One region of the Streptosporangium sp. NPDC006007 genome, then DNA from elsewhere that is predicted to be linked to it. Evidence: riboswitches for the same ligand, from Rfam matches in the RefSeq annotation. Region 1 holds a riboswitch; each other region holds the start of a gene.
What was found. A riboswitch is a leader RNA that binds a small molecule or an ion and turns the genes downstream of it on or off. The one in region 1 is predicted to bind cyclic di-AMP.
Positions count from the first base shown of each region.

Region 2: linked by a shared signal. The riboswitch ahead of ABZ194_RS20780 (C40 family peptidase) and the one ahead of ABZ194_RS08715 (NlpC/P60 family protein) in region 1 are both predicted to bind cyclic di-AMP.
Region 3: linked by a shared signal. The riboswitch ahead of ABZ194_RS22180 (hypothetical protein) and the one ahead of ABZ194_RS08715 (NlpC/P60 family protein) in region 1 are both predicted to bind cyclic di-AMP.
Region 4: linked by a shared signal. The riboswitch ahead of ABZ194_RS05215 (hypothetical protein) and the one ahead of ABZ194_RS08715 (NlpC/P60 family protein) in region 1 are both predicted to bind cyclic di-AMP.

Region 1 covers NZ_JBEXUG010000007.1:205,750-213,114, reverse strand. The annotation lists gene lysX (bifunctional lysylphosphatidylglycerol synthetase/lysine--tRNA ligase LysX) at 1-1,338, shown strand, start outside; gene ABZ194_RS08720 (LuxR C-terminal-related transcriptional regulator) at 2,120-2,320, shown strand; gene ABZ194_RS08715 (NlpC/P60 family protein) at 2,570-3,610, opposite strand; cyclic di-AMP (ydaO/yuaA leader) riboswitch at 3,625-3,775, opposite strand; gene ABZ194_RS08710 (amino-acid N-acetyltransferase) at 4,249-4,764, shown strand; gene ABZ194_RS08705 (RDD family protein) at 5,004-6,110, shown strand; gene ABZ194_RS08700 (hypothetical protein) at 6,546-6,722, shown strand.
Region 2 covers NZ_JBEXUG010000027.1:50,042-57,406, forward strand. The annotation lists gene ABZ194_RS20765 (NYN domain-containing protein) at 1-409, shown strand, start outside; gene ABZ194_RS20770 (hypothetical protein) at 455-1,069, shown strand; gene ABZ194_RS20775 (NlpC/P60 family protein) at 1,208-2,146, shown strand; cyclic di-AMP (ydaO/yuaA leader) riboswitch at 2,650-2,809, shown strand; gene ABZ194_RS20780 (C40 family peptidase) at 2,892-3,401, shown strand; gene ABZ194_RS20785 (DUF4157 domain-containing protein) at 3,785-4,570, shown strand; gene ABZ194_RS20790 (M48 family metallopeptidase) at 4,567-5,844, shown strand; gene ABZ194_RS20795 (glycosyltransferase family 4 protein) at 5,841-6,983, shown strand; gene ABZ194_RS20800 (AMP-dependent synthetase/ligase) at 7,000-7,365, opposite strand, start outside.
Region 3 covers NZ_JBEXUG010000031.1:15,995-23,359, forward strand. The annotation lists gene ABZ194_RS22155 (NAD(P)/FAD-dependent oxidoreductase) at 20-1,273, opposite strand; gene ABZ194_RS22160 (TIGR03086 family metal-binding protein) at 1,473-2,042, shown strand; gene ABZ194_RS22165 (metal-dependent phosphohydrolase) at 2,535-3,131, shown strand; gene ABZ194_RS22170 (DeoR/GlpR family DNA-binding transcription regulator) at 3,215-4,015, shown strand; gene galT (galactose-1-phosphate uridylyltransferase) at 4,012-5,091, shown strand; cyclic di-AMP (ydaO/yuaA leader) riboswitch at 5,163-5,298, shown strand; gene ABZ194_RS22180 (hypothetical protein) at 5,301-6,272, shown strand; gene ABZ194_RS22185 (DinB family protein) at 6,366-6,872, shown strand; gene ABZ194_RS22190 (MarR family winged helix-turn-helix transcriptional regulator) at 6,859-7,365, opposite strand, start outside.
Region 4 covers NZ_JBEXUG010000004.1:181,264-188,628, forward strand. The annotation lists gene ABZ194_RS05205 (Coagulation factor 5/8 type domain-containing protein) at 1-720, shown strand, start outside; gene ABZ194_RS05210 (DUF4253 domain-containing protein) at 1,036-1,830, shown strand; cyclic di-AMP (ydaO/yuaA leader) riboswitch at 2,284-2,435, shown strand; gene ABZ194_RS05215 (hypothetical protein) at 2,674-3,507, shown strand; gene ABZ194_RS05220 (hypothetical protein) at 3,683-4,054, opposite strand; gene ABZ194_RS05225 (roadblock/LC7 domain-containing protein) at 4,067-4,447, opposite strand; gene ABZ194_RS05230 (hypothetical protein) at 4,506-5,468, opposite strand; gene ABZ194_RS05235 (roadblock/LC7 domain-containing protein) at 5,473-5,853, opposite strand; gene ABZ194_RS05240 (class II aldolase/adducin family protein) at 6,089-6,736, opposite strand; gene ngcE (N-acetylglucosamine/diacetylchitobiose ABC transporter substrate-binding protein) at 7,063-7,365, shown strand, end outside.

The sequences.
Region 1 (7,365 bases):
GCTGACACCGCGACCGGCGACAGAGTGGGTGTCACCGGACGGGTCATGCTGTCGCGGACCGGGGGCAAGCTCTGCTTCGCCACCATCCGCGACGGCTCGGCCGACCTGCAGGTCATGATCTCCCTGGACCGGGTGGGCGAGGAGTCCCTGGCCGCCTGGAAGCGCGACGTGGACCTCGGCGACCACGTCGGCATCGAGGGAGAGGTCATCACCTCCCGCAGGGGGGAGCTGTCCATCCTCGCCGACCGCTGGGCGATCACCTCCAAGTGCCTGCGCCCGCTGCCGGAGAAGCACGCCGGCCTGACCGACCCCGAGGCGCGGGTCCGCCTGCGCTACGTGGACCTCATCGTCAACGACGAGGCGCGCAAGATGGCCCACACCCGCAGCGCGGTGGTGCGGGCGATCCGTGACTTCTGGCACGGTGAGGGCTATCTGGAGGTCGAGACGCCGATGCTCCAGCCGGTCCACGGCGGTGCGACGGCCCGGCCGTTCAAGACCCACATCAACGCCTACGACATGGATCTCTACCTCCGGATCGCGATCGAGCTCTACCTCAAGCGGCTCGTGGTGGGCGGCATCGAGAAGGTTTTCGAGATCAACCGCAACTTCCGCAACGAGGGCGCGGACGCCACCCACAACCCCGAGTTCACGATGCTTGAGGCGTATGGGACGTATCTCGACTACAACGACATGGCCGACCTGACCCAGCGCATGATCCAGAACGCGGTCGTGGCCGCGCTCGGCCACTCCGTGGTGACCCATCAGGGCCACCAGATCGACCTGGGGCCGGCCGAGTGGCCGAGGATCACCCTGTACGGGTCGGTCTCGGAGGCGCTGGGCGAGGAGGTCACCACCGAGACGCCGCTGGAGAAGGTCCGCAAGCTCGCGGACGCGCGGGAGATCCGCTGGGACCCCAAGTGGGGCCAGGGCAAGCTCGTCCAGGAGATCTTCGAGGCGCTCGTCGAGCACACCCTCATCCAGCCCACGTTCGTCATGGACTACCCGCTGGAGACCTCACCGCTGACCCGCCAGCACCGGGACAACCCGCTCCTCACCGAGAAGTGGGACCTGATCGGCTTCGGCACCGAGCTGGGCACCGCCTACTCGGAGCTGGTCGACCCGGTCGAGCAGCGCCGCCGCCTCACCGAGCAGTCCCTGCTGGCCGCGGGCGGCGACGCCGAGGCCATGCAGCTCGACGAGGACTTCCTCGCCGCCCTGGAGTACGCCATGCCACCCACGGGGGGTATGGGGCTCGGCGTGGACCGCCTGGTCATGGCCTTCACCGGCAAGAACATCCGCGAGACCATCCTGTTCCCGTTGGTCAAGCCCGCGGGCTGAGCGGCCCAAGGACGTGTCGGCCCGCGGGGGTGTGTTTTCGGACATGCCCCCGCGGGCCCTGCTTTCGGCTGTCCGTTTTCAGATACGCCCTTCCCCTCGGTACGGAGGTCGCCGGTGAGCGGCGGCCGTGCCGCCCGTCGGTGGACGGCGATTGCGCGGAGGGGCGTCGGCGGCCGGTCAGAGGGTCGGATAATTCCAGTCGAGGCGGCGTATGGCATGGAAACGCCATTTCGCTGGTGTTCCCGTCTTGTACTGATTGGCTAGTTTCGCCAGATATGTGCCGGATGCCGTAAAAATCGACTCACTTCTCTCTCATTGCGAGCCGATTCCCCCGGATCTGTCAAGGGGGTGGGTCAGGCCTCTGTGAGAGGGTGCGCCAGGTGAGGTCGTTCTTTCTGGTGGAATGTGAGAGGAGGGCGGTGGCCGTGTGACCGCCGGTGGAGGCGGTCCCGCCGCGGGGGGCCCTGGCGAAACCTTGTTCTGCGAAGACTCCGTCTGTCAGGGGACGGCGGGGCGCCCGGGGGAGCCGGCCTTGGCGCGGCCATGACTTAACCGTAAAGGCGCCGACATATCATGAGTACTTCACGTAGCACACGCTATGTCAACAGCGCGTACTACCTCTATGAAGAGTGGAACTTGACGACCTTTGAACAAGCCGTTTACCGTTCCTGACGGGCGGCATTGATTCCAGACGACTCACGCCTGAGTTCCAGCGCGGGGGGAGCGACTCCAGATGGCATATCCAGAGGTGGACTCCCGCCGCGGCGACGGTCTTCTGGGCATGGGTGAGATCGGTCTGAGCGACGAGGATCTCGTGCTGCTGGCAGAGCTCGCCAAGGGCGTCACCGTGGACCGGGTGGGGCGCCGACTCGACATCAGCGGCCGGACGGTCCGGCGCAGGCTCCGCGGGATCTGCGACCGCATCGGGGTGGCCACGGCGATCGAGGCCGTGGCCTGGGCCGCCCGCCGGCGACTGATCTGAACCCCGCCTCCCGGCCCGCTCCGGCCTTGGAGGCGACACCCCTACACCATGCCCCGTTTTGTCCCCGCGGTCGCCCCAGGGGCTCTCTCAGCCCGCCCCAGGGTGGTTCTCAGCCCGCGCTCGGCGCGCGACCGGTCCCGCACCCGACCCGCGTCCGGGTGTTCGCGGCCGGTCCACGCCGGGTTCGCGCCCGGTCCGCGGCGGGGTGTTCGCGCCCGGTCCGCGCCGTGGTCCGCGCCGGGTTCGCGCTCAGTCCGCGATACGCACACCACCTGCGAAGGGGCGGTTGTCGATCGTCGCGATGTGGATGACGTCACCGGTCTGGGGGGCGTGGACCATCAGGCCCGCGCCGATGTAGATCCCCACGTGGTGCAGGTCGCTGTAGAAGAAGACCAGGTCCCCGGGGCGCAGGTCGTCCCTGGAGACGTGGGTGCCCGCCGTCCACTGGTTGCCCGTGTAGTGCGGCAGGCTGATGCCGACCTTCTGGTAGGCCCACATCACCAGGCCCGAGCAGTCGAAGGAGTTCGGTCCCTCGGCGCCCCACACATACGGCTTGAGCTGCTGGGTGAGGGCCCACCGGGCGGCCTCGGCGGCCTTGCCGTCGCCCGCGATCGGCACGTCGATCTTCACCCGGTTGCCCCGGGTGCTGCTCGCCCGGGACCGCACCTGCCGGAACAGGCTGCTCTCGACCTTGGCGACCAGGCGCTCGATCGTGGTGCGCCTGTCGCCGATCTGGTTGAGCAGGTCCTTGACCTCGCTGGTCCGGGCCTTGGCGCTCACCTGCGCGCTCTCCGCGGCCTTGATCGCCCGGCCGACCTGGGCGACCTCCTCGCTCTGCTGCTGCTGGAGCGCGTAGTTCGTGGTGGCCTGGTCGAGGAAGGCGTCGGGGTCGGAGGACTGGCTGAAGGTGAGCCCCGGGCCCAGCCCCCCCGCCATGTAGCTGCTCTGCGCGAGCAGGGTGGCCTTGGTACGCCGCGACTCCAGCTCCGACTCGCTGACGGCGAGGGTCTTCTCGGCGCTCTCGGCGGCGCGCTGGGCCTGCTTGAGCTTGACCCGCTCGCCGTTGTACTGCTCGGTGAGCGTCTCGATCTCGGTGTGCAGCTTCTCGGCCTGCTTGGCGAGCTGGCGGAGGCTGGGCTGCGGGTCGGCGGTGGCCGCCACGAGAGGGGTGCCGAGGGTGAGGGAGGCGAACGCCGTCCCGATGACCGCGAACCGGAACGACAGTCCGCGCGCCGCCTGTTCTCGGCCGCGGGCGTGCCTGCCCGCACGTCGTGCCCCACGGTCGCGCATGCGCTTCACCAACAGGCTCCTCTCTTGGCCGCCTACCGGGTTAGCTGACGGGTTCGGGCCGGAGGCAGCCCTACCGGATGCCGGTGGCACCTCGGATTCACCCCGGGGGACGTCGGGAGGGTGGGTCCCCGGTTCCCCAGTCGGGGGATTCGGCGGGTCAGCTCTTTACGTTGCTGACATCGAGGACGGACATTAGTGCAATTGGAGGTTCATGCTCAACCAGAACTGCAAAGTTGGTAGAGCTTTCACAACTGAAATGTCACGGTCGGGTCACATCATTGCATGATCGATGTGCGTGCCACGTCGGCCCCGCGTCCCTTCTGGCGGAGGTGACAGGGGTCTTCGCAGGTCCGTGCCTGTGAGACGGGGGGATTCGGTCCGTCGGCGGAGATCTCGGCTCACCGTGGTAAGCGGGCTACGGTGCGCCATCCAACGGCTCCTGGACAGGGGTTAAGGCTGAGCCGTAAATAGGTGGTGACGAGGACGTACGCTGATCGGTCATGGAGCAGGTTGCGGAGCGGTCCCCGACGCGGGCCGTACGCCACACCGGAGACGCGGGACGACGGGCGGGGGCCGTGGACGGGGGAGTGGACGCGGATCGGGGGTCGCCGAGCCGGCGGGAGGCCGGGGCGGACGCCATCGCGATCACGGTCCGGCGTGCCCGCACCCCGGACGTGCGCGGCATCCGGCGGCTTGTCGACACCTACGCCGGGGCCGGTCCTCGCCTGCTGGAGAAGGCCACGGTCACCCTGTACGAGGACGTCCAGGAGTTCTGGGTGGCCGACAGGGACGGGGTCGTGGTGGGTTGCGGGGCGCTCCACGTCCTGTGGGAGGACCTCGCCGAGATCCGCACGGTCGCCGTCGATCCCGGCTGCCGGGGCCTGGGCGTCGGCCACCGGATCGTCTCCGAGCTCGTCCGCGCCGCCGGCGAGCTGGGCCTGCGCCGGGTCTTCTGTCTCACCTTCGAGGTTGATTTCTTCGCCCGGCACGGATTTCAGGAGATCCAGGGCACCCCCATCTCGCCGGAGGTCTACGCCGAACTTCTCGCCTCCTATGACGAGGGGGTCGCCGAGTTCCTTGAGTTGGAGCACGTCAAGCCCAATACCCTGGGCAACACCCGAATGCTGCTGTACCTGACACCACGGACCGGCTAGCTTTCCTCGGGTATTGGCTGATGCAAAAGGTGACTGTTGATACCTATCTCGATACCTTGTGCTCCAGAAGCATGTGAGTCGGCCATGTGCCACATGCGCAGTCGAAGTGAGGTGACGCGGTGAGCACCGGACAGCCACCGTATCCGCAGGATGATCCCGACCGCTCACCGTCGGGGCATCCGCAATACGGACACAATGGAGGTCGACCCCCTGGTGAACCCGATCCCGATGTGACAGTTGTGGGATATCGATCGGAGGCCTCACCGTCGAACACGGGACCGGGGCAGACCCAGCCGGGTTACGGCCAGGCGGCCTACGGCCAGCAGCCGGGGACCGGCGCCTACGGTCAGCAGCCCGGTTATGGTCAGCAGTCTGATTACGGGCAACAGTCTGATTACGGTCAGCAGGCCTCCCAGCCCGGTTACGGCCAGCAGGCGGCCTACGGCCAGCAGCCCGGCTACGGTCAGCAGGCCCCGCAGGAGCAGCCGGGTTACGGCCAGGCGGCCTACGGCCAGCAGCCGGGGACCGGCGCCTATGGACAGCAGCCCGGTTACGGTCAGCAGCCTGATTACGGGCAACAGTCTGATTACGGTCAGCAGGCCTCCCAGCCCGGTTACGGTCAGCAGCCCGGGTACGGCCAGCAGCCGGGGACCGGCGCCTACGGTCAGCAGCCCGGTTACGGCCAGCAGCCCGACTACGGTCAGCAGGCCTCCCAGCCCGGTTACGGTCAGCAGCCCGGGTACGGCCAGCAGCCGGGCTATGGCCAGCAGCCCGGTTACGGTCAGGCCGCCCCCTACTCCCAGGGGTACGGACCTCAGGGGGAGATGCCCCCCGGCGCCCCGGCACCGCTCGCGGAGTGGTGGCAGCGTCTGGTGGCCCGTCTCATCGACTTCATCATCCTGGCGATCCCGACATTCATTGTCTCCAAGGTGATGACCGCGATCCTGGTCACCCAGCCGGACTTCGACCTCGAAACCGGCAAGTTCACCGCCGGGGGCGGATTCGTCCTCGCGGCCGTGCTCACCGGGATCGTCGGCGGCCTGATCTACACCGCCTACGAGTTCCTGATGGTCCGGCAGAGTGGCCAGACCGTCGGCAAGATGGTCATGGGTATCAAGGTCGTGGCGGTCGGCGGCGCGCCGCAGCCGGGCGGGCTCTCCCCCGACCTCGCGCTCAAGCGGGCAGGTGTGCTCTTCGGTCCGATCATGGTGAACGGGATCCCGGTCATCGGGTGGATCGCCTTCATCTTCTTCCTGGTGAACGTGCTCTGGCAGCTGTGGGACCAGCCGCTGCGGCAGTGTCTGCACGACAAGGTCGCCACGACGGTGGTCGTCAAGACCAAGTAGTCGCCTGAATATCGGGGCCGGCGGATGAACCGCCGGCCCCGTTTTCATACGTGGGCGGGTTCATACGCGGGCGGGAAACCCGGCCCGGTAACGGTGCCCCCTCCAGGCGCGATGGAAGCGCAAACCCATTCGCGGCGGGGAGAGGAGCGTTATGGCCGTCCACCGGCCTCCCCTGGCGACAATCCCCCTGGATCTGCGGTGTCGTGGCCCGGTGAGCCGTACGCCGCGCCGGCTCTCCTGCCCCGCGGAACCCATCCGCCCGGCCATATGGGACCGTCGGCCGTCTCGCTCTATGGGATGCCAATGGGAGGGCACTCGCCGCGCGGAGTTCCCGTCTCACTCGCCGAATGGGCGCCGCCTTGCGGACGCCCGCGCCGTCGTCGGCGTCATCTTGGCGCGGTCCGCCGGAAACTTCGTGCGGTCCGCCGGATTGTCGTGCCGGACTTCTCCTTCCACTTCCGGGCGGCACGTGAAGACCTTCTTGCCGATCCCGGCTCCACCCCCATGGCGTTGCCAAGGTTGTTGCGCGGCCCGATCCTGTTTGGTGGTTATACGGTCTACGACTATGTCCTGGATGCGGAGAGGGAAGTACTCTTGGGAAGAAAACGATGAAGGTCTGCCTTGTTCCGTCCGGCGGTGCTGTACCGCCACCCCCTGTCCGATGAACCGGGCAGCTCTCTATCCGGACGTTCTTCACGCCGGAGGCATTACCGCGGCGAACCCGCCGGTGATGATCTTCAGCTCTGCGGCAGACCTGTCCCGCCTCCCCCGCAACCACCCCTCACCAGGGGTTTCTCGGCCCAGGGGAGGGTAGTCTGGTGGTCATCAGGCCGGAGTGAGATTGATTTTTCGGCGGAGCGATCACCACGATGATCGCCCTGTCGGTTTTTTCCCTGCGGCTTTACGGAGTGCAACCGGTAAGACGGCTGGAGAGAAGCATTAAGGTAGTCAGCGGTCGACATGGCCGCCCCAGTGACACCTCTGGCCCGCAGGTGACGCTATGGTCATCTGTGGACGGATCCGGACTGATCGAGCGAGCGCCGTGCGCGGCCCGGGATGCCGCCGCCAGAAATTCCATGGTCCCCGGAAAGTTGCCCACGGTGCGGAGCGAGGACGAATGAGCGACGTATTGTCCGCGTTGATACCCCCGGTGGTCGTCGGCGGGGCCTTCATCTACGGAGTTGTCAAGCTTCTTCGCAGTGAAGCCGCAGGCCGCCGCCCGACAAAACGGCGGGATCCGTCTGAGTCGCAGAAC
Region 2 (7,365 bases), on a different contig from region 1:
CGCCCTGCTCGACCAGCTGCTGGCCTTACCGCAGATCCACCTGATCGTGGACGGTTACAACGTGACCAAGACCGGATACGGCACGCTCACCCTGGCCGATCAGCGCAACCGTCTGCTCACCGGCCTGGGCGCGCTGTACGCGCAGACCCGTACCGAGCTGACCTGCGTCTTCGACGGTGCCGAGCTGAACGGCCCGGTGCCGGTCTCGGCCCCCCGGGGGGTCCGGGTGATGTTCAGCGCCCCCGGCCAGATCGCCGACGACCTGATCCGTCAGCTGGTCCGCGCCGAGCCCGTGGGCCGGGCCGTCGCGGTCGTCTCCTCCGATCGGGAGGTGGCCGAGTCGGTCCGCCGGATGGGCGCCCGGCCGGTTCCCTCCACATTACTTCTACGGCGTCTCGGGCGAGCCTGAACCTTTTGGTCATATGGTGCATCGGATCCCGTGGAGGTTGATTCGATGCAGAAGATCGTCATGCTGGTCTGTGCCGCCCTGGTCGCCGGTACGGCCGCCGCCGCCCCCGGTGTTCCCAAGGGGTTCCTGCTGTATGAGAAGGACGCGGCCAAGAAGGACAACGATCCCGAGACGAACTGGACGGTCAGCGACTCGGTGAAGACCCGCCTGGCGGTGGACCCCTGTGACAGGAGCGGTGTGGGCGGGGCGGGCCGTACGGCTGTCCGGACGGTGACGTTCACCGGTGTGCCGGACTTCATGAAGGTCGAGCAGGTGCTCCTGTACGGCTCGCGGGCCACCGCGGAGCGGGCCATGGCCCAGCTCCGCGCCGCGCTGACCGCGTGCGGGTCCAGGACGGACGCGGGGTCCGCCTACCGCTACGTCTCCGCGCAGGTGACCGGCCTCGGGGACGACGCGCTGAAGGTCTCCGGGCAGGTCTACTACGGCGGGAAGACGGGGGTCGGCGGGGAGCGGAGCGTGGTGGTCCGCAGGGCCAACGCGGTGCTGGTCTACCTGTGGGCGGGAGAGTACGCCCGGCCGGTCAAGCGGGACTGGGCCGTCCAGTTCCGGGACGCCCGCCGGATGACCGCCGGGGTTTGCAGCGTCGCGGCCTGCAAGTAAAGAACAAAACGGCCAAAAAGGTGAGCGATACCTTACCTGTTCTGTACTATTTCGCCCCAGGTCTTTGCATGGGGAGGCGGCGCCGTGGCCGTGGCGGGTATGCCGGTTGGGTTTGTGCGGACGCCGATGATCGCAGGGGTGGCCCTAGCGCTGTTCCTGGTGCCGATGGGCGGGGCCTTCGCAGAACCGAAACCGACGATCGCCCAGGCCAGGAAGAAGCTGGAGAAGCTCAACGACCAGGCCGACAAGGTTGTCGAGAGGTACAACCAGGCCGGCGAGAAGTGGAAGCGGGCCCGCAAGAGGTACCGGGCGCTGAACGGCGACCTCACCCGTCAGAGCGCGAAGGTCGCCGGGCTGCGCAAGGAGCTCGTCACGATGGCCGTCAGCAGCTACCAGCTGGGCGCCGCCAACGGCTGGTCGGGCATGGTCGGCCGGCCCGACCCCGGCTCGCTGCTGAGCGGCCTGGCCGCCGTCGACCAGATGTCCGCCTCCCGCGCCGAGTCCCTGAACGCCTTCGAGGAGGCCACCAAGACGTTGCGCGGCAACCGCGACCAGGCCAGGGAGGCCCTGACCGAGGCCGATCGGACGCGTGACGAGCTGGCCGGGGAGAAGGCCAAGGCCGACAGGATGGTGAAGCTCCAGACGAAGGTGCTGCGCGATCTCGGCGCCTTCAGGACCGGCAACCCCGACAGTCCGGGAATCCAGTACGACGGCCCGGCGTCCGGCAACGCCCGGGCCGCGCTGAGCTTCGCCTTCGCACAGGTCGGCAAGCCCTACCAGTACGGCGGCACCGGCCCGGGAGGCTGGGACTGCTCCGGCCTCGTCCAGGCGGCCTGGCGCAGCGGAGGCGTCAGCCTCCCCCGCACGACCTGGGAGCAGTGGAGCTGGGGGGCCGGCCGCAAGGTCTCCCTGAGCGAACTCCAGGCCGGTGACCTCATCTTCAGCGAGGGGCTGGGTCATGTGAGCCTCTACGCGGGCGCCGGAAAGATCGTCCACGCTCCCCAGACCGGGGACGTCGTCAAGGTCGTTCCCCTGTCGGCCTACGGTCGCCGCCTGGTCGGGGCCGTCCGCCCCTGACCCCGCCCCCTCAGCGCCCCGCTCGGCCCTCAGCGCCCCGCCCGGTGCCGCTGGAGCGTTCCACGGAAGGGCCGCTGGATCGTTCCGCTGGGAGGACTGGACGCGGCTGAGGGGCGGCGGATGCGCGCGGCCTCGCGGCGATCCCGGAGGGTGGGGTGGGCACGGCGGGGCCGGGAGTGGCCCGTGGGCCGTACGCGGAGGGTGAGAAGGTCGCCAAAGATGTGACGTACGCGACAGGAGGGGCGCTTTCCGAATAATGATCCGGAGGGTGTGACGAGAGTCATATTCGGCCGATGAAGCCGCCCCCGAGCAGGTCTTCCGTGGGCGCGAGAAGCATTATTTGATCTTTAAACTTTGTGGGGGCTTTGCCGAAACGTGATGATCAGAGTAGCTTCTGGCGTCGCGGCGAGTAAGCCATACCGTCGCGCCGAGCGTCGGTCCCCCAGGCCGGCTTTCCGATAGAAATCCAATTGGTCGCCGTTCCTCCAAGGGGTCCGCCCCACCACGGTGACCTGCCGAATTCGTGCAGCCAGGAGGCATGGAGCCGGGGAACCAATAGGCCGTCAACCTACGGTCAGGGGTGAATCGACATATCTGTTGTCGTAGGGCGTCTTCCCAGCCCGAATCCGTCAGCTAACCCGGTAGGCATCAGTGGAAGTCCCAAGGAGAAATCCTGTCTACCACCCTGCATAACCTTCGTTTGTCACGCCTTTTTCGCCTTTCCCTCGGTGGGTTCGTCCTCACGTTGACCGCCTCAACCGGGGCGGTCACGCTGGGACCCACGGCGGCGGGGGCGGCGACGGACAGCGCGGCCGCGATCCAGGTCGGGAGCACGGCGAAGACTCACGTCAAGCGCACGGCCAAGACCGCGATGAACAGGGCCGCACGGCAGAGGACAAAGGCCAGGAAGGCCGTATCGGTGGCCAAGCGGCAGATCGGCGATCCGTACCGGTGGGGAGCCACCGGTCCCGGCGCGTTCGACTGCTCGGGCCTTGTCCAGTACGCGTGGCGCAAGGCCGGCGTCTCCCTCCCCAGGGTCACGTACAGCCAGTACCGCGTCGTCAGGAAGAAGGTCTCATGGAGCAGGTTGCACCCTGGTGACCTGCTGTTCTTCTACGGAAAGGGCCACGTGGGCATGTATGTCGGCCACGGCAGGATGGTCCATTCGCCGAGCAGCGGCAAGACGGTCCGGATCGTGAGGCTGAGGGGCTACTACAGGTCCTCCTTCGCCGGAGCCGTCCGTCCGGGCGGCTGACAGCGGGATACGGCCCCGTCCATCCGGTTCGGGGCACAGCCGGAGAGTTGACCCCATCGTGGTCGCCGTGGAGGGGGACAGGTGTCCGAACCGTTCAACGTCGAACGGCGTTCTCAGCGCGTCGCGGAGCCGGATCGCGGGATCCCCGTCAGGGAACGCCGCCCGTGCCGTCCGCGCCGTGGCTGATGGGGCCGGACCGGAGCCGGCCGGACGTGGTGACACCACAACCCGCTCCGGGGGAGATGGGTAACAGGTAGGGGAGGCGGCTCCACGATCACGCCTGTGATCGTGGAGCCGTTTCTCCTTGACCGCCCCGGCTCGGTTCGCCGGCGGTGTCCCGGCTGACGCGACCGCCGGTCGCCGGTCCACTAGCATCGGCTGACATGTCGCTCCCGAGAGGGCGCCGCGCCGTGCTCGCCGGGATGCTGACGCTGGTGGGCGCGGGTCTGGCCGCCGGTGCGCGGCCGGTGTCGCAGGGGGTCCGCGACCTGTGGCCCGGCGCCGCCACCGTGGTCCGCGGCGAACGCTCCCTCGTCGCCGGTCACCGCGTCCCGCTCGCGGAGCTGCGGGACCTGGCCGCGCGGGCCGACCGCGCGGCCCGGATCGTCGGCGAGGTCTGGGGGCCGGTCCGGGCGGTCGTCCTGTTCCCCGCCACCGACGCGGAGGCCGCGGCGCTCGCGGGGACCTCCGCCACCGGTGGCCTGGCCGCGATGACCGTCGCCGACCGGGTGATCGTCCTGCCGACGGGGTACGCGAGGCTCAGCGCGACCGGCCGGGACGTGGTGATCGCCCACGAGCTCACCCACGTGGCCACCGGCGCGATCCGGGGCGGCCGGGTGCCCATGTGGCTGTCGGAGGGGTTCGCCGACTACGTCGGCTACCGCGACGCCGGGATCCCGGTCAGGGTGGCCGCCGCCGAGCTGGCCGAGGAGGTGCGTGCCGGCGCCCTGCCCACCCGGCTCCCCGGTCCCGCCGACTTCGCTCCCGGCGCCTCACGCGCCGCCCAGAGCTACGAGGAGGCGTGGCTCGTCTGCCGGTACATCGCGGAGCGCTTCGGTGAGCGGGCGCTGGTGAGGCTTTACGGTAGCGATGTGGGCGGCGTGCTGGGTCTGTCGCGGGCCGAGCTCACCGCCGCCTGGCGCGACCACCTCCGGAGGGAACTCGGATGACGCGGACCGTGACGGACACGCCCTCGGGGCTGAGAGGCGCGGGATGGGCGCTGGCCGTCCTCGGCGCGGCCACGCTGGTGGTCGTGGCGCTGACCACGCCCTGGCGGGCGCTGCCCGCCGACGCCCCGCCGGTCGCGCCGGATCCGGCCCGTGACTTCACCGCCGCCCAGATCGCCCGCTCCGAGTCCTTCGACGCCGTGGTCAGCGCCCCCGGCTACCTGTCGCTCGGCTTGACCTTGATCGTGGCGGGGGCGCTGGTGGGCACCCCGCTGGGCGCGCGGCTGCTCGGCGGGCTGCGGGGGCCGTGGTGGCTGCGGGTGCTGCTCGGCGTTCTCCTGCTGTCGGCGGCCGTGGAGGTCCTGCGCTGGCCGCTGGGTATGTGGTCGGAGACCTACCTGCGCGAGTTCGGCCTGTCCACGCAGGGCTGGCCGGCCTGGTCGGCCGACCGCGTCAAGAACATCGCGGTCAGGACCGGGCTGCTGGCGATCATGGTGCTGGCGGTGGTCGCGCTGGCCCGTCGTTGCCGCCGCTGGTGGGCCCCCGCCGCGATCGGCGCGTTCGCGCTGACGGTGCTCGCCTCCTTCGCCTACCCGGTGGTGATCGAGCCCATCTTCAACGACTTCACGCCGATGCCCGCGGGCCGGCTCCGCGACGACCTGCTTGCCATGGCGGCCAGGGACGGCGTGCCGGTCGAGGACGTGCTCGTCGCCGACGCCTCCCGGCGGACCACCGCGCTCAACGCCTACGTCTCGGGGTTCGGCGCGACCCGCAGGATCGTGGTCTACGACACGCTGCTGCGAGCCCCAGGCGACCAGGTCGAGCTGGTGGTGGCGCACGAGCTGGGCCACGCCAAGGCCGGGGACGTCCTGTACGGCACGCTCGTCGGCGGCCTGGCGGCGGCCTGCGGGGCGTGTCTGCTCTACCTGCTGACCTCGGCGGGCCCGGTGCGGCGGCGCGCCGGAGTCGCCTCACCGGCCGACCCGAGGGCGGTGGGCCTGGTGATGGGGGTGCTGACCTTGGCCACGGTCCTGTCAGGACCGGCGCAGAACCTGGTCAGCAGGCACATCGAGGCACGGGCCGACGCGCACGCGCTGGACCTGACGGGGGAGCCGGTGGTGTTCGCCGCCATGCAGAAACGCCTGGCGATCACCAATATTTCCGATTTGTCGCCCAGTGCTATTGAATACCTGATCTATGTATCTCACCCCACGACGCCGCAGCGCATCGCGATGGCACGTTCCTGGGCCCGGCTGAACGGCATGCGGGAGCCGTGAACCGTACGCTGATCGTCACCAACGACTTCCCGCCCCGGGCCGGGGGGATCCAGTCGTTCGTGCACGGCCTCGCCGCGGGACGGCCGCCGGACTCGGTGGTCGTCTACGCCCCGAGATGGCCCGGCTGCCCGGGCTTCGACGCCGGGCAGCCTTACCCGATCGTGCGCCACCCCACCTCGCTGATGCTGCCCGTCCCCGCGGTCGCCCGCCGGGCGGCGGGGCTGGTCGCCGAGTTCATGTGCGACACCGTGGTGTTCGGAGCGGCGGCCCCGCTCGGCCTGCTCGCGCCGGACCTGCGCGCGGCCGGGGCGCGGCGGATCGTCATGATCACCCATGGCCACGAGGCGGCCTGGGCCGGGGTCCCGGTCGCGCGGCGGCTGCTCGCGAGGATCGGCGGCCACGCCGATGTGGTGACCTACCTGGGGGAGTACACCAGGCGGCGGCTGGCGAGGGTGATCCCCGGGGAGAAACTGGTACGGCTGGCCCCCGGCGTCGACACCGGCGTCTTCCACCCCGGCGCGGGCGGGGATCGGGTACGGGCGGCACTGCGCCTGGGGGATCGGCCGGTGGTGGTCTGCCTGTCCCGGCTGGTGCCCCGCAAGGGGCAGGACATCCTGCTGCGGGCCTGGCCCGAGGTGCTGCGGGCGGTGCCCGGCGCCGTGCTGCTGATCGTGGGCGGCGGGCCGTACCGCGCGACCCTGGAACGGCTGGCCCGGCCGCTGGGCGACTCGGTCAGGATGACCGGGCCGGTCCCGTGGTCCTCGCTGCCCGCCCACCTCGACGCGGGAGACGTGTTCGCCATGCCCTGCCGTACCAGGCTGGGCGGCATCGACGTGGAGGGACTCGGCATCGTCTACCTGGAGGCGTCCGCCAGCGGGCTGCCCGTGGTGGCGGGCGCGTCGGGCGGTGCGCCCGACGCCGTCCTGCCGGGGGAGACCGGCCTGGTGGTGGACGGAACCTCCCCCGAGGGGGTGGCCGGCGCCCTCGTCGGCCTGCTGCGGGATCCGGCGGCGGCCCGGGCGATGGGCGAGCGCGGGCGCGAGTGGGTCCGGCGCGACTGGGACTGGGGCCTGGTCGCCGACCGATTCGCCCGCCTGCTGGCGGTGCCGCCGGACACCAGGGCGGTCACGGGGGCTTAGCCCCCGGGGCCGCGCGTCAGCCGTACAGGGAGTCGATCTGCCTGGCGAAGTCGCGCGTCACGATGTTGCGCTTGACCTTGAGGGTCGGGGTCAGGTGCCCGCTCTCCTCGGTGATGTCGACGTCGAGAACCGCGAACTTCTTGATCTGTTCGGCCTTGGAGACCGACCGGTTGGCGTCGTCCACCGCCTTCTGCACCTCGGCGAGGATCGCCGGGTCGGTGCTGAGGCCGGTGACGTCGGCGCCCGGCCTGCCGTGGGCCGTCCTCCACTGCTCCAGTGCCTCGGGGTCGAGGGTCACCAGCACCCCGACGAACGGCCTGTCGTCGCCGACCACCAGCGCCTGACTGATCAGCGGGTGGGCGCGGATACGGTCCTCCATCGG
Region 3 (7,365 bases), on a different contig from region 1:
AGGGTGAGAGACGCGGAGGTCAGGAGACGGCTCTCCGTCTCAGCGCCGGGACGTGCCGGGCCGCGCGGAGGAGCGTCTTGAAACCGGCTCTGGCCAGCGGGCTCTCGTCCACGAACCGTCTGGCCGCCGTGAGGGACCTGCGCACGGCGGCGAAGCCGTACTCACGCATCCGCGCCTCGTAGTCCGCGATGGCCTCGACGGGGTCCCCGCCGCGGGTCAGCGCCCGGGAGAGCAGGTGGGCGTCGCGGAGGGCGATGTTGGCCCCGATGCCGCGCATCGGGGTCATGCTGTGGATGGCGTCGCCGAGCAGGGTGATGTTCGTGGCGGGCCAGGGGTCGATCGGGACCGAGCTGCGGATCGGCAGCAGGGAGACCGTCTCGGGGGCGGAGGCGGTGACCAGCCGCCGCAGGTCGGGGTGCCAGGTCGCGATCATCCGGGCCACGGTGTCCCGGAGCCGTTCGCCGGTCATGCCGGAGAGCCCCTCGGGCATGCGCCCGCTCGCCGCGCCGAAGACCCACATGACGTAGCCGCCGGTGTTGTCGAGCAGTGCCCCCTCCTGCTCGGTGCGCCCGATCCCGGAGGGCAGGACCGTGCCGCCGGAGTCCTGGGGCGCGGTGAACATGGAACACCCCCTCGGCGGGATGATCATGTTGGGCCCCCGCCACAGCCGGGAGGCGACCAGCGGGCGTGTGTCGTCGTTGAGCGGGAACTTCCCGGCGATCGTGAGAATGCCGGTGTCGATCCGCGGGGCGTGCGGGAGATACTGGCGCCTGACCCGTGAGTTGCCGCCGTCCGCGGCCACCACGATGTCGGCGGTCTCGGCCGACCCGTCGGCGAAGTGCAGGGTGACGGTGCCGTCGGGGTCGCGGGTGTAGCGCTCGTAGGTCCTGTCGAACCGGACCACGTCCGAGAGGCCGGAGAGCAGCACCTGGCGGAGTGTGATCCGGCTGACCGAGTGGTGGTTGCCGAGCGGGTCGGGCGCCCGCGGGATCTCCAGCAGGAGCAGCCGTCCCATCTTCTCGGTGAGGAAGCCGAAGTCCTGCCCGCTCCGGCCGACGGTCGCCAGGAACGCCTCCCAGAGCGGTTCCGGCAGGCAGGCGTGGAGGGCGCGGGCACCGCCGGGGTCGAGGTGCACGCGATATCCCTGGAGCCGGTCGGCCGGGGTGCGGTCACGTTCGTAGACCGCCACGTCCACACCGGCCCCGTGCAGCCCCTGCGCCAGGCAGAGTCCGCCGATGCCGGCACCGATGATCGCCACTCTGGAGTCCGTCATACCTCCACTATCGACCGGTTGGACTCCCGAGCGCCCTTTCCCGGGCGTCTCTTCCCCGAACCCCTCCGTTCGGACCCCCGTCTCTCCCCCGGTCCTCCCCCAGCTCGGACACCCCTTGCGTCCGGCCTCCCTCCGCCGAGCGCGATGACTGGCGGGCGCCCAGGGGTTACGGTCGAGATGAGGACATGAGGAGGGCATCATGACCATCGACATACGCGAGGCATACCGCCGCGCGCTGGACGACTTCGGCGCTCTCGTTCACAAGATCGCCCCCGAGCAGTGGCATACCCCGACGCCCTGCGTGGACTGGGACGTGCGCTCCCTGGTCAACCACGTGGTCGGGGAGAACCTGTGGGTCCCGGAGTTGCTCGCCGGGCGGACCACCGCGGACGTCGGCGACGCCTTCGACGGCGACCTCCTCGGCGACGACCCCCTGAAGGCGTTCGACACCTCGGCCGTGGCCGCCGTCCAGGCGGCGGGTGAGAACGGCGCGCTGACCCGCATGGTGCGCCTGTCGTTCGGGGATGTGCCCGGCGGGGAGTACGTCACCGAGTTGTTCGCCGACGCCCTCATCCACACCTGGGACCTCGCCCGCGCGATCGGCGCCGACGAACGGCTCGACCCCGAACTTGTCGGGGCCTGCGCGGCGTGGTTCGCCGGCACGGAGAACGATTACCGTCAGGCCGGGGTGACGGGGGAGCGGCGACGGGTGTCCTCCGACACCGACGCCCAGACCCGGTTGCTCGCCTCCTGGGGCCGTCGCGGCTGAGGCTCCGCCGGACAGGGCGGCCCCGGCCCGAGACGCCGTCGTCCACCCCAGGTGCGCCGCTCACACGACGGAGGCGCGGGCCGCCCGCCGCCTCCCGTCCGGCACCCGGGAGCTCAACGCCCAGTCGGCCGCTTACCGTGGTTGGCCCTGCGCTTCTTACGCGCCTTGCTCTTACGCGCCCGCCTGCCCATACCGGCCACCCCTCTCACCGGACCCTCGCGGAGAGCGGGTCCGGCTCCACGTTCCTCCCTGAGCGCCTGCCGTACAAGACCCACCGGGCAAGATCTGAGCAATGATCCGTACGGCCGGGTGCCGTGTTCCCCCGGCCCATCCGATGATCTACACGGCCGGGGGGCGTTTTCGCGCCGGCCCGCCCGACGACCCGCTCGACCGGCGGGCGGCTCCGGACCGGCCGGAGCCGCCCGCCGGTTCCCCTGGAAGATCTCCTGGGTCGCCCGTGCGGCCGGTGGCCGTGGTTTTAGGCTCCGTCGCATGGACGCGAAGCTGATGGACCTCTGGCGCTCCCTGACAGGCCCCGGGGCCGACCACCTCGGCCGGGGTCTGATCATCCGGTACGGCGAGCCGCACCGCAGGTATCACACGGCCACCCACCTGCGGGCCGTACTGGCCCAGGTTGACGCGCTGGCCGGAAACGCCGCGCACCCGGATCTCGTACGGTTCGCGGCCTGGTTCCACGACGCCGTCTACGACCCGCGACGTGGCGACAACGAGGAGCGCAGTGCCCGGCTGGCCGAGCGCGCGCTGCCCGAGCTGGGACTGGCCGCCGAGGCGGTGGCCACGGTGGCCCGGCTGGTCCGGCTGACCCGCACCCACGACCCGGCGCCCGGCGACGTGGACGGGGCCGTGCTGTGCGACGCCGACCTGGCGATCCTGGCCTCCCCGCCCGAGGTGTACGCGGCGTATGCGGCGGCGGTGCGCGAGGAGTACTCCTTCGTCCCGGACGAGGCGTTCCGGAGGGGCCGGGCCGCCGTGCTGCGCGCGCTGCTCGACCTTCCGGCGATCTTCCACATCACCGATGTGGAGGCGTCGGCGAGGGCGAACATCCAGGTCGAACTCACCCTGCTGTAACCGGCTAATCACCAGGATTCAACAGGCACCCCTGGACCTACTGTGGTAATTTGGGGGAATATGTTTGATTAAGGGGTGGATCAATGCTTGCCCAGCAGCGGCAGCAGGCGATTCTGGAGCGGGTGCGCAGCAGGGGCGGCGTCAGGGTCGCCGACCTCGTCCGCGAGCTCGGCGTGTCCGACATGACGATCCGCAGGGATCTTGAGGTGCTGGCCGGGCGCGGACTGGTGGAGAAGGTTCACGGCGGGGCCACCAACGCCGGGCCGGGCTCGACCGAGGAGCCCGGGTTCGCCGCCAAGTCGGTGCGCCAGCAGCCGGAGAAGGAGGCGATCGCCCGGCAGGCGGCCGAGCTCGTCCGGCCCGGCACCGCCATCGCGCTCTCCGCCGGGACCACGACCTGGACACTCGCCCACTTCCTGGTGGACGTGCCGGAGCTGACCGTGATCACCAACTCGATCCGGATCTCCGACGTCTTCCACCGCTCTCCCCGCGCCGACCGCACCGTCGTGCTGACCGGCGGCGTCCGCACCCCCTCCGACGCGCTGGTCGGGCCGGTCGCCGTGGCGGCCGTCCGCGGACTCCACGTGGACACCCTGTTCCTCGGCGTGCACGGGATGAGCGCACGCGCCGGGTTCACCACCCCGAACCTGCTTGAGGCGGAGACCAACCGGGAACTGGTCGCCTCCGCACACCGCCTGGTGGTGCCCGCCGATCACACCAAGTGGGACACGGTCGGGATCAGCACGATCGCCGAGCTGGCCCAGGCCCACCTCGTGATCACCGACTCGGGCCTGGCGGACGAGGCCCGTGAGGAGCTCACCGCGCGGGTGGGCGAGCTGGTCATAGCCGAACCCCGACAGGAAAGCGAGGCCCTGAGCCGATGAAGCGCACGATCACCCATCTGGCCGACGGCCGCGAGCTCGTCTACTTCGACCGGCACGACGACGCCGATCGGAGCGCGATCGACCGGCGAGACCTGCCGCCCCGGCCCGCCGCCTCCGAACTGCGCTACGACCCGCTCACCGAGGAGTGGGTGGCGGTGGCCGGGCACCGCCAGGGGCGCACCTTCCTCCCGCCGGCGAGCGAGTGCCCGCTCTGCCCGTCCACCCCCGGTCACCCCACGGAGATCCCCTCGGCCTCCTACGACGTGGTGGTCTTCGAAAACCGCTTCCCATCCTTCTCCGCGCAGCCGGGCCCGCACCGGGACATCGGCGGCATGAGCGAGGCCCGGCCGGGGATCGGCCGGTGCGAGGTGGTCTGCTTCACCTCCGACCACGACTCCTCCTTCTCCCGGCTCTCCCCCGGCCGGATCGACCTGGTGATGGAGGCGTGGATCGACCGCACCGCCGAGCTGTCCGCGATTCCGGGCGTGGAGCAGGTGTTCTGCTTCGAGAACCGGGGGGCCGAGATCGGCATCACCCTGGCCCACCCGCACGGCCAGATCTACGCCTACCCCTATGTGACCCCGCGCACCAGGCTCTCCCTGGGCGCGGCCGAGCGTCACCGGGAGCGGACCGGCGGCAACCTCTTCGCCGACGTGCTGGCCGCCGAGCGGGAGGCCGAGGTCCGGGTGGTCGCCGCGAACGAACACTGGACGGCCTTCGTACCGGCCGCGGCCCGGTGGCCCGTGGAGGTCCACCTCTACCCGCATCGCCGGGTTCCCGACCTGGGCGGGCTCAACGAGGCCGAGCGCTCGGCGTTCGGGCCGCTCTACACAGAGGTGCTGCGCCGGCTGGACGGGCTCTTCGGCATGCCCATGCCGTACGTCGCGGCCTGGCACCAGGCACCGGTGAACGTCGGCCGGGAGCTGTCCTACGCGCACCTGGAGCTGTTCAGCATCCGCCGGGCACCGAACAAGCTGAAGTATCTCGCGGGTTCGGAGTCGGCCATGGGGGCTTTCGTGAACGACGTCCTACCCGAGGAGGCGGCGCTACTCCTCCGATCCACCGTCACGGAATGATCACTGATTGGTCTCGGTTTGGGGTCGCATGACCATCTGTTTACCACTACTATCCTCACACATCGGACATAACATCCGATATGCCTAATCCGGGGCGCCTCGCCCGGGAGCCGGGGACCCACGCGTTTTGGGGTGAACCACTTCGGTGGAAGGGCTTCCTCCAGCCCGAACCCGTCAGCTAACCCGGTAGGCGTGAGGAGAGGAGAACCGTGGCGGCCTCGCCCCCCACGTCCCGTCGTCATGCGGCCCTGACCGCCTCCGTGCTCTCGGCCATCGCGTTCACCCTGGGCAGCGCGTCCGCGGGCAGCGCCGCCCCCAAGCCTGCCGAACCCGAGCTCCGCGCCGAACTCGCCCGGCTGAACAAGAAGGTCGACAAGCTCATCGAGTCCTACGCGGCCAAACGGGAGTCTCTGCGAAAGGCCCGGCTGGCCGAGGAGTCCGCCCAGATCGATCTGCGCAAGGCCGAGGAGACCTACGCCAAGGCGAGCGAACAGGTCGACTCCATCGCCCAGCTCCGCTATCAGAGCAGCGCCGCCGACCTGCCCGCCCTGCTGTTCGCCCCCGACATGGAGGGCGCCGTCGTCATGGAACAGCTCATCGCCCAGCGGAGCGCCTACCTGCGGGACTTCGCCCAGAGCCGGGACCTCAAGAAACAGGCCGCCGAGAAGGCGGCCCGGCTCACCGAGCAGATCGGCGTGGAGGCCAAGGTCGTGGAGACCGAGCGCCAGGGCGCCGAGAGGGTGATCCGTGACATCGAGCGGAAACTCGACCAGCTCGTCCCGATGGGTTCCGGCCGCCGCGCCGACGGCAGCTGGGTCCCCCAGCTCCCCACCGGCGGCGACAACATCACCGACCGCACCCGGATCATGCTCGAAGCCATCAAAGAACGCTTCAAACTCCCCCACGAGGTCGGCTGCTACCGCACCGGCGGCAACGGCGAGCACCCCCTGGGCCGCGCCTGCGACTTCATGATGAGCACCGGCGGCTCGATGCCCTCGGCGGAGAACACCAGGCTCGGCGACGAGATCTCCGCCTGGGCGGTCAAGAACAAGGATCGGCTCGGCGTCAAGTACGTGATCTGGCGCCAGCGCATCAACATGGGCTCCGGCTGGCGCGCCATGTCCAACCGGGGCGGGGTCACCGCCAACCACTACGACCACCCCCACATCTCGATGTACTAGCGCCGTGGAGCCCGGACCGGGAGCGTTTCCGGGGGGTGTGGATCGAGAAAAAGGGTGTGACAGTGGCCGTGCGCGCGGGAAGGATGGGGGATCATGACCGACAATCGCGTTGCTCCTCCCTATGTCGCCGACGAGGTCGGCATGCTGCGCTCCTGGCTGGACTTCCACCGGGAGACCCTGGCCGTCAAGTGCGCCGGGCTGTCGGAGCGGCAGCTCGCCCTCCGCCCCTGCGCGCCGTCCACACTCTCCCTGCTGGGCCTGGTCCGTCACATGACCGAGGTGGAACAGCACTGGTTCCACAACATCCTCGGCGGCGAGGACAGGCCGTCGATCTACTGCACCGAGCAGGATCGCGATGGGGACTTCGACCTGCTGGGCTCCTGCTCCGCCGAGGAGGCCATCGCCCGCTGGCACGCCGAGATCGACGGCGTCCGCGGGCTCTACGCGGAGCTGCCCCTGGAGGCCTTGGGCAGACGGCAACGCAGGGGTGCGGACGTCTCGCTGCGGTGGATCCTGGTCCACATGATCGAGGAGTACGCCCGGCACAACGGCCACGCCGACATCATTCGCGAGCGGATCGACGGGGTCACGGGAGACTAGTGTTCTCCTCGGCGATCGCCTCGGTGATCAGCCGGTCGAGAGCCGCCAGGTCGGGTGGGCGGGCCGCGGCCGCCTCCGCGAAGCGGGTGAGCAGGTCGGCGAAGAGCCCGCGGTCCGCCTCGTCCCAGTCGGCGATCAACTCGTCCAGGTAGGTCCGCCGGGAGCGGACGACCACCTGGAGCACCCGGAGCCCTCTCGGGCTCAGCAGCAGCCTGGCCCTCCGGGCGTCCACCTCGGACTCCTCGCGCTCCACGAACCCCGCGCCGATCGCGTCGTTGACCAGCCTGCTGGCGGTGGAGGGGTCGACGTCCAACTGCTCGGCGACGGCGCCCACGGTCACCTCGGACATCTCCCCGTACAGCCTGTACACGGCGCGCACGACCATCACGTTCGACATGTGCACCGGCCGCTGCGGATCTCCGAGCCTGCGCGTGCGCAAGGGCCGCGCCCAGATCCGGCGCAGCCGGAACAGGGCGACATCGATCATGGCCCC
Region 4 (7,365 bases), on a different contig from region 1:
TGGAAGGCGGGGACCTGCACGGGACCGGAGCACGACAACACGATCGAACCCGGCGGGATCATCCCCGCCCCCCTGGCGAAGTGGCTGCCCCCCGGTGTCTCGTCGCCGGTCTACCCGCCGGCTCCGCACTGCAACGTCAAGGGCCTGACCGGCCTCGGTGAGTACACGCTCAGCGCGATGATGAGACGCGGGATGCTCGTCGAGATCGACCACATGAGTGTGAAGGCCGCCGACCGGACGCTGGACATCCTTGAGGCCGCCCGCTATCCGGGCGTGATCTCCTCCCACAGCTGGATGGACCCGGGCTACTACCGCCGGATCTACGGGCTGGGCGGCATGATCACGACCTACGGGTTCCCGGCCGAGCGCTTCGCCGAGGAGTGGCGCAAGACCAGGGGGCTCAGGAGCGGCGAGCACCGCGCCGGGTTCGGCTACGGCCTCGACGCCAACGGCATGGGCCCGCTGCCCGCCCCGCGCCCGAACAACTCGGCCAACCCGGTGACCTACCCGTTCAGGTCCTTCGACGGCGGGGTGACCCTGGACCGCCAGCGCACCGGTGAGCGGGTCTGGGACGTCAACGTCGACGGCGTCGCCCACTACGGCCTGGTCCCCGACTGGATCGAGGACATGCGGATCGTCGCCGGAGACGAGATCGTCCAGGACCTGGCCGCCGGGGCCGAGTCCTACCTGCGGATGTGGGAGGCGGCCGGCCCCCGCTGAGCCGACGCCCCTCGGAGTCCCCGGAGCCCCCGGAGGCCCCCGGCTCTCCGGGGGTCTCCGGCGTAAACGACCGAGGCGCGAAAGGCCGCCGTTCCGCCCGTCGGGGCCGCGCCTGCCTGGAGGGGGCCGTACGGCGGGGTGGTGTCTCCTCGCCTCGCCGCCGCAGGTGTCCGGCCTGTGACACCGGCATGCCGTTCGTTTTTACCCACTGTGGGGGAGAACTGTCGCTCGGGACGCTTGACACGTCAAAATTGATCCGTGGTCAGGATCGGATCGGCAGGGATGAGCGATTGTGAGCGTGGGCAACTTCCCCCAGTGCTGGGCCAGCTGTTCACCGGCGGCGGTGACGGGCGGGTGCTCTCGATCGAGTTGCCGCCGGGTGACGTGGTCTGGCCCGATCCCGGCTACTCACAGTTCTCGCTCGACCACCGTCCGGCGTTCTGGCTGAGTGACACGGTGGTCTCCGGTGACCTCTGGGCCGGGCTGCGGGCCGAGCACGGGCGTTCGGGCCTCTGGCCGGTGCTGCTGGAGGACTCCGTTCAGCCGTGGTCGGCGGGACAGATCGCCCCGGACGCGGTGGCCGAGATCGACAACTACCATGCCGCCGCGTTCATGGCCGAGGTCTGGGCGGACTGGGTCCAGAAGGCCGATGCCGGGCAACTGGAGCTGCTCGACCCGTTCGGTCCCGGGTGTCCGGGGCCGGCTCCGTCGGGTGAGCTCGCCGCCGACCCCGGCGCGGTCGCCGACTGGTACGCCGGGGTGATCGCCGAGCGCCGGACCCCGCTCGGGCTGGTCGCGGCCGACCGGGGTGCCGACGCGCTGGCCGTCATGGGGTGGCAGGGGGCGCTGAACCACAACGAGTGGATGGTCCCGCTGGCGGCCGTGGTGCGCAGCTGGGAGGATCGGTTCGGGGCGCGGCTGGTCGGCATGGGGTTCAACACCCTGGACCTGAGCGTCGCCGCGCCTCCGGTCACCCCGGAGCACGCCCTGCACGTCGCCGCCGAGCACTGGACGTTCTGTCCCGACAGCGTCATCTACAGCGCCGGGACGCTGATCGACTACGCCGAGCAGATCAGGGGGAGGAACGCCTGGTCCTTCTGGTGGGACTGACCGTCCAGGTCGCGGAGGCGGGACGGGCCGCACGGGTGAGGGGCGGGTCGCACGGGTGAGGGCGCGGACCCGGCCGATTGGGCTCTCCGTGGATCCGCGGGCATATGCCGGGGCAGACGGCGTCGTTGTGAGAAGGATCGGCGCACCGGCTGGGGGCAGGGGCCGCGACAATCGAGCGACTTGTTCGTCAAGTCTGTCCTCTTCGGGGATTAAGGGGAAGAAGTCGCAGGTCAGGCGGGCGATGACGATAAGATCATTAGGTAGGTCCCCTAACGGTTCCGCCGGGCCTGACAGCGTGGAGTGAGGATGGTCAAGGCCTGGCCAATGGCTCTTTCTTGGCCGTTGAAGGTAGATCTTCTGGGGTTTTCATGGCTTTTGTTTTGCTTTGTCCCCATCTGGTAGGTAGTGTCCTAGTCGTTATCGGTCGGCGACTTGCCCTTCAGGAGAAGGAGCGGCCAACCGACGTCGAATCCCGAAGGCCCCCAGGGGGCCGCGGGAACCGGGGACCCACTTCGTGGGGTGAATCCGCCGCAGGTCTGCGGCGGTAGGGCAACTCCAGCGCCCGAACCCGTCAGCTAACCCGGTAGACGAGATGGAGAGGAGATCCCCTTCATGGATCGCTGTATCGCCTTCGTCCCGGTGCCGCCTACCGTGTTCGTGCCGATCATCTAAGACTTCCTCGCCGCGTCCGATCGCGGCACCACCTCGCATCGCGCCTCGCGTAGCGTCCGGCCCCTCCGGCTACGCCTTCTCTTCTCCGTGAGCGCGTACGCGTATACGCCCGTGCCTTCCTTGACCTCTTGCGCGGGCTGCCCTGTTCCCTCGCGAAAGAGTCTGCCTCCTATGCGTTTTTCCCCTCGTCTGCGCCATCACGTGTTCGCCGCCACCGTCCTGGGTGCGAGCATCCTCACCTCCGCCGGCGTCGTCTCGGCGCTCCCTGCCTCGGCCGACACCGGCTCCTCCGCCTCCGCCGACTCCGAGACCATCCTGCTCAAGGGCTCGACCAAGGCCTCCTACTTCTGGGACGACTCCTCAGGCCGCGCCGGGGACACCGGCCTGCCCGCGAGCGGCAAGCCCATGCAGAAGGGCATGATCGCGAGCCCGAGCTGGCCGCTGTTCACCGAGGGCTATGTCGTCTACAAGGGCAAGAAGGCCAAGTTCTTCGTCGGCGACCGAGGCCCCGGTATTCCCTCCAACAACGGTGTCATGATCGACCTTGACGCCAAGAGCTTCGCCGACCTGACCGGCGGCACGTTCAACTCCAGCACGCTGGGTGTGGACGGCGTCGGCGGCATGGGCCACATCAAGGTCGACTACGTCGTCACCAAGTGGGGCAACGGCGTGGGCAAGAAGAACCACCCTGTGGCGTTCGCCAGCGGCGCCTGGAAGGTCATGGACTCCAACCCGGCCGAGCCGCCGAAGGTCGTCCTCGCCGACCCGGCGCAGCCGGGGAGGGACCGGGAGGCAGGGAAGGCCGACGTCGCCGGCGCACCCGGGATCCTCATGCCCAACGGCGGCGCCGCCCCCGCGGCTCTCGCGCCGAAGGGCTTCCGGGACCTGAGCGGGTCACAGACCGCCCCCATCACCTCCGGTTCCGCCAACGCGCTGGCCGGTGCGGCGGGACTGGCCGCCGTGGGCGGCGCAACCTTCCTGATCGCCGGTCGTCTCAGCCGGTAGATCACGGAGCACCGCGCGCCCCGGTGGATCACGGACCGTCGCGCCCCGGTGGACCATGGGGCGCCGCAGCCGGTGGATCGTGAGGCGCCTCACTCCGGTGGATCACCGGTCGTCCCGCCCCGGTGGGCCGCCGGCGAACGGAGTCGAGATCGCCGGGGCCCGCCGTACCGGAGGGTCAGATCTCCAGCTTCTCCTCGATGGCGCGCAGGCTGTGCCGTGCGAGCGCGAGGTTGGCCCTGACCCGGTCGAGGGCCATGTAGAGGAAGAGCCCCTTGCCGCCGCGGCCGGTGACCGGGCGGATCACGTGATACTGGTTGGTGAGCGTGATGAGGATGTCCTCGATGCCGTCCTTGATGCCCAGCGACTCCATGGTGCGCATCTTCGCCCTGACGACCTCGGTGTTACCCGCCGCCGCCACCTGGAGGTCGAGCTCCTTGGAGCCGCCGAGCGCCCCCAGGGCCATGCCGCTGTTGTAGTCCACGACCACCGCGCCGACGGCGCCGTCGATCGCCATCATCTCCTTGAGAGAGATGTCCATATTGCCCATTTCTGCCTCCGGTTATTGAGTGGTCCATGTGCGGGAAGTGATGGCGGCCAGGTTCGCCGCCGTCTTGCGGCCTTCCAGTCGCAGCAGCCCGAGGTTGGCTCCCGGGCGGGCGAGGACTGTAAGGACGATCTTGGGGCCGGCCGCGTAGAGGGCCGTGTAACCGTGGGTGCCGGAGATCAGGGTCTCCTCGAAGGCGCCCTTGCCGGCCAGGCCCGTCATCCGGCGGCTGAGGGCCAGCAGGGCCGACGAGAGCGCCCCGATCTGGTCGGCGGCACCGTTCACGTCGCTGGCTATCGGCAGACCGTCCACGCTGCACGCGATGCTTCCTTCCACGTCGGGGATCCGCTCGCGTAGCAGCGTCATCTCCCGGCGCACCTCATCACGTAGTTCCACGGGAATCCTCCTTCCGGTCCGCCTCAGCGTCCGCAGCCTTATCGGCATCGGGCCGAGCTCACGTGAGTGCCTCCAATGCGTTCCTGAGCCGGACGAGCAGGTTCACGTCGGTGGGGTCTCCCGTCGCCGGGGGAAGCCAGGGGGGTGTCTCGGCGGCGCCGGTCCAGCCCTCCCCCCAGCCGGCCCCGTTCCCCCATCCCGGCTCGTCCGCTCCGTCCGGCACGGCGTCTCGCCTCCTGGCGGTGCAGGCGGTGCGTCTGGGCAGTCCGTCCGCCGACGCGCCGGGCAGTACGGCGGCCACCGCGGCGAGGGCGGCACCGGGTTCGGCGGCGGGCCCGGTGACGGGTGCGGCGGGAAGCTCGCCCCTGGGCAGGCGGAGCAGCCCGGCCGCGGCCAGCTGCCGTACGGCCAGCAGCACCGAGTAGGCCGGTCGGCCGAGCCTGTGGGCCAGGTCGGCGGGGGTCGCCGTGGCATCGGCTCCCACCACCACCTCCCACTGCAGTGAGGTCAGCACCACCCCATGGGCCGGGACGCGTCGTACGGGAACGACCGGAAGCGCGTCCAACTCGCTGGACGGCCAGACCTGGTTCAACTGCGCTCTCCTTCGCTTGCACTCCCGGAACAGTCCGGTCACGTCGAAGTGCCACTGGGCGCCGAGCCAGTGCCGCTCTCCCAGCTGGAAGGCGGACCGGCACGCCGTGGCGTCGGACAGGAAGTACGCGGCGTCGAGCACCGCGCCCAGTACGCACAGCTCCAGCTCGCCCCTGGTGAGCACGCCCTGGCGGATCAGCCGCAGGCCGCCGGGGCGGTCGTCGGTGGCGGCCCGCACGGCCTGGCGTACGGCATGGGCGGAGACCCGGCCTGAGGAGGTCAGCAGGTCCTCCAGCGGCGGGGCGGCCGGGCTCTCGGCGTAGGTCACGCACCCGTCCGTGAGATAGAACGTTCCTGTCCCGTCCAGGCGGAGTGCGCCGGTGACGTGATCGCCCGCGAGCCCGCTGAGTACGTTCTCCACAGTCGGCACGGTTTCACGTTGTTATCAGTCGGCCGGAAAGGGCCTGAAGGTGGTGACGTGCCAGGGCCAGGTTGGCGCGTTGGGAATCGAGCCGCAGGTAAATCACCAGCGGACCGTCAAATACCGTTTCGAGTGGCTTTAATAAATGGTGTCCGTCGTCGGTGGTGATGATGACATCGCGGATCCGGACGGTCCCGCCGGACGAGGCCGAGGCGAGTCCGTCCACGGTCGCCCTGAGGGTCTCGCTCAGCCCCGCGGCGGATCGTTCCACGTCGACGCGGCTGCTCCCGCCACGGGTCGCCACCGCCGTCCCACTGGTCTGATCGATCAGGATCACGTCCAGCGCGCCGGGGATAGCCATGACCTCAGCCAGGCAGTCTTCGATTCCGAGCACGGGCTCTCCCTCGCCAGCGACTTCACAGCGTCGCTCGGTTAGCGTAGGGATACCACTTTGAATCCGGGAGTGTTAGACAAAAGTGAGATATGTAGGGGGAGAGGATCCGTTGCCTGGGTAGAAGATTACCCCTCCCGAGTGGGAGGTCTCTTCTTAGGCTTAGGTGATTAATGCATTTTCGTCCCGCCGAAAAGCGGTGACATGCTTCACGGGTGACCCCACGGAGGCGGCCGGCTCAGTTCTCGCGGCGGGGGAGGCGGGGAGGGGTCAGGGCTCGCAGCGCCACCGCGGAGAGCTCTTCGGCGGTGAGCACCCGGGGTTCGGTGACGGCCCTGGCCCGTACGTAGACCTCGCAGAGCCACTCCAGCAGCCGGGTCGCCTCGAAGGCCGCGGGCAGGTCGTCGCCGACGGTGATCCCGCCGTGGCTGGCCAGCAGCGCCGCCCGCCGGTCCTGGATCGCGGCGCCGACGTTGGCGGCCAGCTCCGGGGTGCCGTAGGTGGCGTAGCCGGCGACCCGGACGGTCCCGCCGAGCAGCAGTGTGTTGTAGTGGATCGCCGGTAGCTCGGTCATGGTGGTGGCGACCACCGTGGCGAAGGTGGAATGGGTGTGCACCACGGCGCGGGCGCCGGTCGCCGCGTAGACCGCCAGGTGCATGGGGGTCTCGGAGGACGGCCGCAGCTCCCCGTCGACCAGGTGTCCCTCGACGTCGATCACCGGGCAGGACTCCGGTTCCAGGTGGTCGAGGGCGATCCCGCCGGGGGTTACCGCGACCAGTTCGCCGACCCGGACGCTCAGATTTCCCGACGTCCCGATGACCAGACCGGCTTCGGCGGCCCTGCGGCCGTACTCACACAGCAGCCGACGCTGCTCCGCCAGCAACATGTCCTAAAAGTAGGGGCTTGCGGTGATGTGCGGCAAACGACCATTATCTGGTCTAGACCGGCCGGCGGCCATGGGTCGCCGGGAATCGTGGATTCATTACTGTCTGACGATTTGAGAGTCAATGGTTTCGGGTGAATCACTGGACATTGAGGGTTGCCCTGTCGGAGGAGCGCGCTCCTGGGCGCCCGGGATCCGGACGTGTCGCGGAGATGTCACGGCTTGGTCTAGACCGGCTTGGATCTCTTGACGGTGGACGTCGCGGATATGTGGGTTCGGGCACGAGTTCAGGAACTTTCCTTACTGATTTCCGATTCGGAAGGGGCGCGATGTCCAGCTCGGCTGGTACACCCGGAGACGTCACCCGGCGGCAGCTGTTCCGCCGGATCGGCCTGACCGCCCTGGCGGCGGCCCCCGCCACCGGGCTGCTCGGCGCGTGCGCCACCCCCGGGTCCGTCCCGACGGCCACCTCCCCCGGTGGCCCGGTCTCCGCGGCCAACCCGTTCGGCGTCGGTGCCGCGGCCCCGCTCGAAGTGGTCATCTTCAAGGGCGGTCTCGGCGACGGCTACGCCACCGAGGTCCACGAGCCGCTCTACAGGAAGGCGTTCCCCAAGGCCACGGTCGAGCACATC